3 linked regions of the Methylococcus capsulatus genome follow. The protein of the gene in region 3 interacts with the protein of the main gene of each other region in a pairwise test. Links are inferred from orthologs where the notes say so. Each region holds a gene or a part of one and is shown on either strand. Other genes may lie near its edges. The genes, in order: rlmN, zapD and ftsZ.

Evidence for each region.
Region 1: the proteins of ftsZ (region 3) and rlmN interact in binary tests that used the Escherichia coli proteins (3 or more experiments, as listed by UniProt). The link is inferred for Methylococcus capsulatus from one-to-one orthologs.
Region 2: the proteins of ftsZ (region 3) and zapD interact in binary tests that used the Escherichia coli proteins (3 or more experiments, as listed by UniProt). The link is inferred for Methylococcus capsulatus from one-to-one orthologs.

Annotation. Positions count from the first base shown.
Region 1 is NZ_CP104311.1:811,996-815,149, reverse strand. What follows is about bases 133-3,131. They hold rlmN (23S rRNA (adenine(2503)-C(2))-methyltransferase RlmN), read right to left. Parts: upstream 2,183-3,131; coding sequence 1,082-2,182; downstream 133-1,081. Other genes in these bases: N4J17_RS03850 (cysteine desulfurase family protein), read right to left, coding at 3,091-3,131; N4J17_RS03855 (HesB/IscA family protein), read right to left, coding at 2,736-3,059; ndk (nucleoside-diphosphate kinase), read right to left, coding at 2,157-2,588; pilW (type IV pilus biogenesis/stability protein PilW), read right to left, coding at 312-1,061; hisS (histidine--tRNA ligase), read right to left, coding at 133-278. In the rest of the region: more of hisS, read right to left, coding at 1-132; more of N4J17_RS03850, read right to left, coding at 3,132-3,154.
Region 2 is NZ_CP104311.1:3,379,444-3,382,487, reverse strand. The notes cover bases 130-3,018. They hold zapD (cell division protein ZapD), read left to right. Parts: upstream 130-1,161; coding sequence 1,162-1,875; downstream 1,876-3,018. Other genes in these bases: cysG (siroheme synthase CysG), read right to left, coding at 2,113-3,018; N4J17_RS16300 (DNA gyrase inhibitor YacG), read left to right, coding at 1,888-2,103; coaE (dephospho-CoA kinase), read left to right, coding at 411-1,007; N4J17_RS16315 (prepilin peptidase), read left to right, coding at 130-403. Also shown: more of N4J17_RS16315, read left to right, coding at 1-129; more of cysG, read right to left, coding at 3,019-3,044. UniProt on the Escherichia coli protein: Cell division factor that enhances FtsZ-ring assembly. Directly interacts with FtsZ and promotes bundling of FtsZ protofilaments, with a reduction in FtsZ GTPase activity.
Region 3 is NZ_CP104311.1:1,584,074-1,587,009, reverse strand. The notes cover bases 125-2,905. They hold ftsZ (cell division protein FtsZ), read right to left. Parts: upstream 2,199-2,905; coding sequence 1,050-2,198; downstream 125-1,049. Other genes in these bases: ftsA (cell division protein FtsA), read right to left, coding at 2,245-2,905; lpxC (UDP-3-O-acyl-N-acetylglucosamine deacetylase), read right to left, coding at 125-914. Also shown: more of lpxC, read right to left, coding at 1-124; more of ftsA, read right to left, coding at 2,906-2,936. UniProt on the Escherichia coli protein: Essential cell division protein that forms a contractile ring structure (Z ring) at the future cell division site. The regulation of the ring assembly controls the timing and the location of cell division.

The sequences.
Region 1 (3,154 bases), 770 kb from region 3 along the record:
AGGCAGGCACGCAGGCACCCGGCAGTGCCTTCGGGGCGCAGGGTCAGCGAGTCGCCGTTGCGGTCCTCGAAGACATACATCTCTTTCTCGACGATGTCGGTGACTTCGCCGATGGAGCGTTTGAACAGTTCGGTCTTTTCGACGATGGGCAGGCGGATCTCGCGGTAGCCATAGCTAGCCATGACGCTGCGGATCTGGTGTTCGACCTGCTGCCAGCGCGGCGTCATGTCCGGCAGGATGTCGTGCATGCCACGGACGGCTTGGATTTTTTCGCTCATGGGGTCGATCTGTCTAGCGATGGGCAAGCGCGGTCACGGTTTCCCGAACAGGCGCCGCGCCTGCACGGCTTCGCCCGAATCCGGAAACTCCGCCCAGATCCGGTCGGCTAGTCGCCGGGCCTCGGTGGCATCGCCCAGGGCCAGTTCGGTCTGGACGCCGAGCCAGAGGGTCTCCGGCGTGTCTGCGGCGACGGTCTGGTAACGTTGCAGGAAGGCGCGGGTGGACAGGTATTGCCGTGCTTCCAGACTGACATGGGCCATTTCCAGCAGCGCCGGTGGGTAGCCGGGGTTCTTCTCCAGCGCCCGGCGCAGATACGGCTCGGCTTCCGCGGTCCGGCCTGCACGGCGCAGGCAGGTCCCGGCATTGGAGAAGGGAATCCAGGGTTGCGGGTAGAGGGGGGTCGAATAGGCGGCTTCGAACTTGGCCAAGGCTTCCTGGGTGTGTCCGGTATGGCAGAGGAAACGTCCGTAATTGTTGAAGGCGCTGTAATTTTCCGGGTTCAATGCCAGGGCTTCGCGGAAATGCTGGTCGGCTTGCGCGGTCTGGCCCAGCTTTTCGTAAAGAATGGCCAGTGCGTCGTGCGCATCGCTGTTGGCCGGGTTCAGCTCCACCGCATGCTTCAAGTCGGCCAGAGCCGCTTCCAGGGCTCCCAGCGCCATGTAGCGGACGCCTTTCTGGACATAGACGTCCGCAGTGCTGAGCTCGCCGTAGGGGTCGTTGGCCGCGTGCGGCTTTTGCTCTGGCGTAGTGCAGGCGGCAATGGTTCCCAGCAGTGCAGTCAAAGGCAGCCATCCTCTCATCATCAATGCGCGGCGTGCAGACGGAACTGGCGCCGGCTGCGGTCGTTGACCTTGCCTACCAGTTGGCCACAGGCGGCGTCGATGTCACGGCCCCGGGTCTTGCGGGTGGTGGTGATGAGTCCGGCATCCTGGAGAATCTGGGCGAAGCGGGCGATGGTCTCGGGGCGCGAGCAGCGGTAAGCCGAGTTCGGGAAGGGGTTGAACGGGATCAGGTTGACCTTGGACGGCACATGGCTCAGCAGCCGGATCAGGGCGCGGGCATGTTCGGGCTGGTCGTTCACCCCCTCCAGCATCACGTATTCGAAAGTGATTTTGCGGCGGTTTTCCGTGCCGACATAGCGTTTACAGGCGGCCAACAAATCCCTGATGGGGTACTTGCGGTTGATCGGGACCAGTTCGTTGCGCAGGGTGTCGTCGGGAGCGTGCAGCGACACCGCCAGGCTGATGTCGCTGACCTCGGCCAGCCGGTCCAGCGCCGGTACGATGCCGGAGGTGCTGAGCGTGACCCGCCGTTTCGACAGGCCGTAAGCGAAGTCGTCCATCATCAACCGGGTTGCGGCGACCACGTTGCCGAAGTTGAGCAGCGGCTCGCCCATGCCCATCAGCACCACGTTGCTGATGCGTTGTTCTTCGCCGAGTCGGTGCTGCGCCACCCAGAGTTGGCCGATGATCTCGGATGTCGTCAGGTTGCGGTTGAATCCCTGACGGGCGGTGGAACAGAACGAGCATTCGAGCGAGCAGCCCACCTGTGAGGAGACGCACAGGGTGTTGCGTCCCTCATCGGGGATAAGCACGGTCTCGACCCGGTTGACGGCGTCCACCTGCAGCACCCATTTGCGGGTGCCGTCAGCCGAGCGCTGCTCGAGCACGAGTTCGGGCGGCCGGATCTCGCTCACGGCTTCCAACCGGCTGCGCAGCGCTTTGCTCAGATTGGTCATCAGGCCGAAGTCGGTGACGCCGCGCTGATGGATCCATTGCAGCAGCTGCGAGGCGCGGAACGGCTTTTCGCCGATGCGGACGAAGAAGGCTTCCATGCCTTCCCGGTCCAGATCGAGCAGATTGACGCGGGTTTCCGCGTCAGCGGGTACGGGGGCGGATTTCATCGCTCTTGAAGAAATAGGCGATCTCCTGGGCCGCCGTTTCCGGACCATCGGAGCCGTGCACCGCATTCTCGTCGATACTGACGGCGAAGTCGGCGCGGATGGTGCCGGGGGCGGCATCCCTGGGATTGGTGGCACCCATCAGTTCGCGGTTCTTGGCGATGGCGTTCTCGCCTTCCAGCACCTGGATCATGACTGGGCCACTGATCATGAACGATACCAAGTCATTGAAGAACGGGCGTTCCCGGTGTACAGCATAGAAGCCTTCGGCCTGTTCACGGGAGAGCTGGGTCATCTTCGCGGCCACGATCCTGAGGCCGGCCTTTTCGAAGCGGGAATAAATCTCGCCGATGACGTTCTTGGCGACCGCGTCCGGCTTGATGATGGAAAGGGTGCGTTCTACCGCCATGGAATCTCCTTGCGTTTTAGAGTGGATTGAAATCGCACGGGGGCTGGCCCCATCCATTCGGGGCGATACCGCCCGGATGGAAAAAATCCATTGATTCTACCGGATTTTTGTAATGTTTTGGAGTATCGCGCCTCGGCCGGAGCGGCTTTAGACCGCGAAGCTTTCACCGCAGCCGCAACTCGCGGTGGCCTTGGGATTGTGGAAGCGGAAGGCTTCGTTCAGTCCTTCCCGGGCGTAGTCGATTTCGACGCCATCGAGGTAAGTCAGGTCAGCGGTTTTGACCACGACCTTGACGCCGTGCTGTTCGAATACCGCGTCGTCTGCGGCGATTTCGTCGGCGTAATCCACGACGTAGGCGTAGCCCGAGCATCCTGCCTGCCGGATGCCCAGGCGCAGTCCCAGCCCGCGTCCGCGGCGCCGGAGTTGCCTGGCTATCTGTGCGGCGGCATTTTCGGTCACTGTCACAGCCATGATGATGTCCTCAAGATGTAAGCGTGAAATGTCAACATTGCGTTCCTGTTTCGAGGATTCGACCGAGCGCGGCCAGCAGTTGTTCCACCTCGGTT
Region 2 (3,044 bases), 1.8 Mb from region 3 along the record:
CACCCTTCCCCTGCTGTGGCTAGGCCTGCTACTGAACGCCCAGAGTCTGTTCTGCAACCTGGAGACGGCGCTGTACGGCGCCGTCGCTGGCTATCTCCTGCTATGGACGGTGCATCGCGGCTTTCTGCTGCTGACCGGTCGGGAGGGCATGGGGTTCGGTGACTTCAAGCTGCTCGCCATGCTCGGCGCCTGGATGGGCTGGCCCATGCTGCCGGTCATTATCCTGTTCTCGTCCATCTCGGGAGCGGTGATCGGTTCGATTGTGCTGGCGGTCGGCGGCAAGGAGAGGAATACGCCGATTCCATTCGGGCCGTTTCTGGCGGCGGGTGGCTGGATTGCCCTGTTGTGGGGAAATACGCTCAACGACGCCTATTGGCGCTGGGCTACTGCCGGAGGAGGCTAGGGTCGCAATGCTCGTGGTCGGTTTGACGGGCGGCATCGGTGCCGGCAAATCCACGGTCGCTCGTTTGTTCGCAGCGCGCGGCGTCGAGGTGCTCGACGCGGACGAAGTGGCGCACCGCTTGCTGGAGCCGGGGCAGCCGGCGCTCAAGGCCGTAATCCGGGCATTTGGCAGCGGAATCCTGGGGGCCGACGGCACACTGGACCGGGCGGCGCTGAGACGCCGTGTCTTCGCCGATCCGAAGGCCCGCAAGCGTCTGGAAGGGATCGTGCACCCCCTGGTCTATGCCGAACTCGCGCGCTTGGTGCTGGGATCGGAAGGCAGCTATTGCGTGCTGTCCATTCCGCTGCTGTTGGAGACGGGACGGCGTAGGTTCGTAGACCGTCTGTTGGTCGTGGATTGCCCGGAAACTCTCCAGATCGAGCGGGTGGTCCGGCGCAGTGGCCTGCGGCCCGAGGAGGTGCGGGCCATCATGGCCGCCCAGGTATCCCGCAGCGAGCGGCTGGCGGCGGCGGACGATGTCATCGTCAATGCCTCCGACACAGCCAGTCTGGAGGCGGAAGTGGACGCTTTGCACAAACGCTACAGTGCCCTCGCCGCAGCTTGACTAATGGGGGCTAAAGTTGACAATGACGCGGTCAACCGCTCGTCCGGTCCGACGATCCCGCGGGCTTACCCCTATCCCCAATCCGACCGGTTTCCCGAACTTGAAGAATCAAATCGTTTATGAGTTTCCGTTGAACGAACGGATGCGCTTGTTTATGCGCCTGGAGCAGCTGTTCCGGCAGGCCAGGCATTTCAATCAGGGCGCTTCGGTCTGGGATTGCCGTGCGGTCGTGGCGACCTTGAACGAGATCGTCGCGCTGCTCAGCCGAAACGACATCAAATCGGAGCTGCTCAAGGAGCTCGACCGGCTCGGCGGGGCGCTGGGCAAGATGCAGGGCAACCAACATATCGACCAGGCGGCACTGGCTTCGGTTCTTAGCCAGCTCGATGCCGCCAGTCAGCGCATCTACGGCCATAGCGGACGGATCGGCTATCAGGTGATGGAGAACGAGCTGTTCAAATCAGTCGCGCAGCGGACGGCGATTCCGGGCGGCACCTGTTCGTTCGATCTGCCAGGCTACCATTTCTGGCTGGAGCGGGATGGCGAGCGAAGAAGGAAAGAGGCCACCGAATGGCTGGACTGTTTCCATCCTGTCCAGGAGGGGATTGCGCTCATTCTCGGCCTGCTCCGTGACAGTGCCGCAGGCATCTGGGAAACCGCCCATAGCGGATTCTTCCAGAAGAATCTGGATCATGCCGCAGCGGTTCAACTGCTTCGCGTTGCGGTGCCGATCGAGCTGCCCTATTTCGCTGAAATCAGCGGCGGAAAGCACCGTTTCACGGTCCGCTTCCTCACCGGCCTGCCGAACGAGCGTCCCGTCCAGTGCAGCGAGGACGTGCCTTTCCAATTGACCACCTGTCTGCTTTGAAGCTTCCTGCCGATGTCGCGCGTCTACACCGTCGTCCGTTGCCCCCGCTGCGGCAAGCCGGTGCCCTGGACTGAAACGCAGAAGTTCAAGCCGTTTTGCAGCGAACGCTGCCGGCTGATCGATCTGGGCGGATGGGTCAATGAGGATTATGCCATTCCCGGCGAGCCGATTGGCCCGGAGGATCCATCCGAAGACCGCGATGACGGCGCAAAACCGCCCGCCGGTTGAGCCCGGTTCCTATTGGCCGTTTCCAGCCCTTCCGTCGGCTTCTTGCCGGCTGTGGTACCAAGCCAGTTTGTCCCGCAGCTCCACCACATCGCCGATGATGACCAGGGTAGGCGCCCTGATTTCGGCCTCCGCGACCCGGGCAGGGAGCGTTTCCAGCGTGGCGGTCACCACCTTCTGGTCGCGGGTGGTGCCCTGCTGGATCAGTGCGGCCGGACGGGACGGCGGCGCGCCGTGGCGGATCAGTTCGGCGCAGATCTGCGGCAGTCCATGCAAGCCCATGTAGACCACCACAGTCTGACGGGGCCGGACGAGCTGAGGCCAGTCCAGACCCTGGAGGGTGCCATCCTTCAGCTGGCCGGCGACGAACACGCAGGCATGCGCATGATCGCGGTGGGTTAAGGGGATACCGGCATAGGCGGCACATCCCGATGCCGCCGTGATCCCCGGAACCACCTGGAACGGAATGCCGCGCGCCATCAGAGTTTCGATCTCTTCGCCGCCCCGCCCGAAAATGAAAGGGTCGCCGCCTTTGAGGCGGACCACGCGGTTGCCTTCGGCGGCCAGATTCACTAGCAGCGCGTTGATGTTGTCCTGCGGAATGCTATGGCGGCTGCGTTCCTTGCCTGCATAGACGCGTCGTGCGTCCCGCCGCACCAGCGCCAGGATCTCAGGCGAGACCAGACGATCGTAGACGACGACGTCGGCCTCCTGGATCAGGCGCAAGGCGCGTAGGGTCAACAAGTCCGGATCGCCGGGGCCGGCGCCGACCAGTGCGACCGATCCCCGCTCCGCTGCCTCTTGCCGGGCGGCGTCCGCCGCCTCGAGCAGCAGGCGCTCGGCTTCTTCTTGGCGCCCCTGCAGTGCCAGCTCCGCAGCCGGCCCTTGCAGTGTCCGCTCCCAGAAATGCCGGCGAGCTCGCGGCTCGGGAATCGCCTGCCGGA
Region 3 (2,936 bases):
CAGCGCGCCGCGGGAGCCGTCCGCATATAGGAGATCGGGGCGAACTTCTCGTCTTCGAAACTCACGGTTTCCCAGGCATCACGCGCCTTCAGGAGTTCGCGCAGCAGGTGATTGTTGAGCCCGTGGCCGGACTTGTAACCGGTGAATGAACCGATCAGGCTGTGCCCGAGGAGATAGAGGTCGCCAATGGCGTCGAGGATCTTGTGCTTGACGAACTCGTCCCCGCTGCGCAGCCCGTCCTCGTTGAGCACTCGGTATTTGTCCACGACGATGGCGTTGTCCATGGAGCCGCCCAGGGCCAGACGGTTTTTGCGCAGCATTTCGATGTCGCGCATGAAGCCGAAGGTACGGGCGCGGGCGATCTCTTTGACAAAACTGGTCGAGGAAAACTCGACGCTGGCGGTCTGCGAGTCCTTGTCGAACACCGGATGGTCGAAATCGATGGTGAACGTCACCTTGAAACCGTCATAAGGCTCGAACCGAGCCCATTTGTCGCCCTCCTCGACCTGCAACGGCCGCTTGATGCGGATGAACTGCTTTGGCGCCTCCTGTTCCTGCACCCCAGCGGACTGGATCAGAAAAACGAAGGGGCCGGCGCTGCCGTCCATGATCGGTACTTCCGGCGCGCTGACGTCGACGTAGGCGTTGTCGATACCTAGCCCGGCGAAAGCGGAAAGCAGATGCTCCACCGTGGAGATGCGCACCTCGCCCTTCACCAGCGTCGTCGACAGGGTGGTGTCGCCGACGTTGTCGGGCCGCGCGTCGATCACCACCGGCTCGGCGAGATCGACCCGTCTGAATTTGATGCCTGAATTGGGTGCCGCCGGCCTGAGTGTAAGATAAACTTTCTCACCGGTATGAAGACCCACGCCGGTGGCGCGGATGACGTTTTTCAAGGTTCTTTGTTTGATCATACAAATGTCCCCCTTCTGTGGGGCCGCCGCGCGGCGGCCAATCCGGTAGGTCTTTCGATGCGTCATCCGGGCCACGGTCCACGTGTTTCCCGAAAGAGCTGTTCAAGGCGTGGAGAAAGAGCAGGTGTCCTAAACTCAATCAGCCTGGCGGCGCAGGAATGCAGGGATATCGAGATACTCGAGATCCATTTCTTTGCTGGGTTCACCGCGCGGCTCGTGTTTGGGCTGTTTGCGCAGCACCGTCGGGCGCTGCATCTGTTCGTAGTCGATTTCGCCGGTCTGTTTGTGCACCAGCTTCAGCGGCGCATCGGAAACGGTCTGCGACTGGCCCGAGAGTCCGGTCGCCACCACGGTAACGCGAACTTCGTCCTGCATCTCCGGATCAATCACGGTTCCGATGACGACCATCGCCTCGTCGGAAGCGTAGTCCTTGACCGCATTGCCCACTTCGTCGAATTCGCCGATGGCGAGATCGAGCCCACCGGTGATGTTGACCAGAATGCCCTTCGCGCCGGACAGGCTGATGTCTTCCAACAGCGGGCTGGCGATCGCACGCTCGGCAGCGTCCCGCGCACGAGTCGGGCCGCTGCCTACCCCCGTACCCATCATCGCCACACCCATTTCCGACATGACCGTGCGCACGTCGGCGAAATCCACGTTGATGAGTCCGGGACGGGTGATCAGCTCGGCGATGCCCTGCACCGCCCCCAGCAGCACGTCGTTCGCCGCCGCGAACGCGGCCATCAGGCTCACATCCTTGCCCAGCACGGGAAGGAGCTTCTCGTTCGGAATGGTGATGAGGGAATCCACGAACTGGCTGAGCTCTGCGATTCCCTTGTCCGCAACCAGTCGGCGCTTACGGCCTTCGAAGGGGAACGGTTTGGTCACCACTGCAACGGTAAGAATGCCGGCTTCCTTGGCGATTTCCGCGATGACGGGCGCCGCGCCGGTACCGGTGCCGCCACCCATGCCCGCGGTAATGAACACCATGTCCGCACCATCCAGCACTTCGAGGATGCGCTCGCGGTCGTCGAGCGCAGCCTGCCGGCCGATGTCCGGGTTGGCCCCGGCACCCAGACCCTTCGTCAGATTGTTGCCCAGCTGGATGACGGTGCGCGCACCGAGGTTCCGCAGCGCCTGGGCATCGGTATTGGCGCAGATGAAATCCACGCCCTCGATCTGACTGCTCACCATGTGATTGACGGCATTGCCGCCGCCGCCGCCGACGCCGATCACCTTGATGACCGCGTTCGGGCTGAATGAATCTACGAGTTCAAATTTCATGTTCCCATCCCCTCTGAATACGGGCTATCCGGAAAAACCGAAAATCTCAGAAATTTCCCTGAAACCAATTCTTCATGCGCAGCCAAATACTCCTGAAACCGCCACCTCCCAGCAGGGGGCGATCCCCGGAAAACAGATGCTGCCGTCCATGCAGCAACAACCCCACTCCGGTGGCGTAGGCCGGATTGCGAATCACGTCGTTGAGACCGGAAACCGTATAAGGCACGCCCAGCCGCACCGGCATGTGGAAGATTTCTTCCGCCAGCTCCACCAGTCCTTCGACCCGCGAACTACCGCCACTCAGCACGATGCCTGCCGCGATCAGATCGTCGAAACCCGCCCGGCGCAGTTCCGCCTGCACTAGCAGCAACAATTCTTCATAACGCGGCTCCACAATCTCGGCAAGATTGAGCCTGGAAATCTGCCGGGACGGCCGGTCACCGATGCTGGGCACTTCGATCGTGTCTTCGATGTCTGCGAGCTGGGTCAGCGCACAGGCATGCTTGAGCTTCAGTGTCTCGGCATGGGGCGTGGGCGTGCGCAGCGCCACGGCGATGTCGTTGGTCACCTGATCGCCGGCGATGGGGATCACGGCGGTGTGGCGGATGGCGCCGTCGGTGAACACCGCGATGTCCGTGGTCCCGCCGCCGATATCCACCAGGCACACGCCGAGTTCCTTCTCATCGTCCGTCAGGACGGCCTGGCTCGACGCCAGTTGTTCGAGCACGATATCGTCGA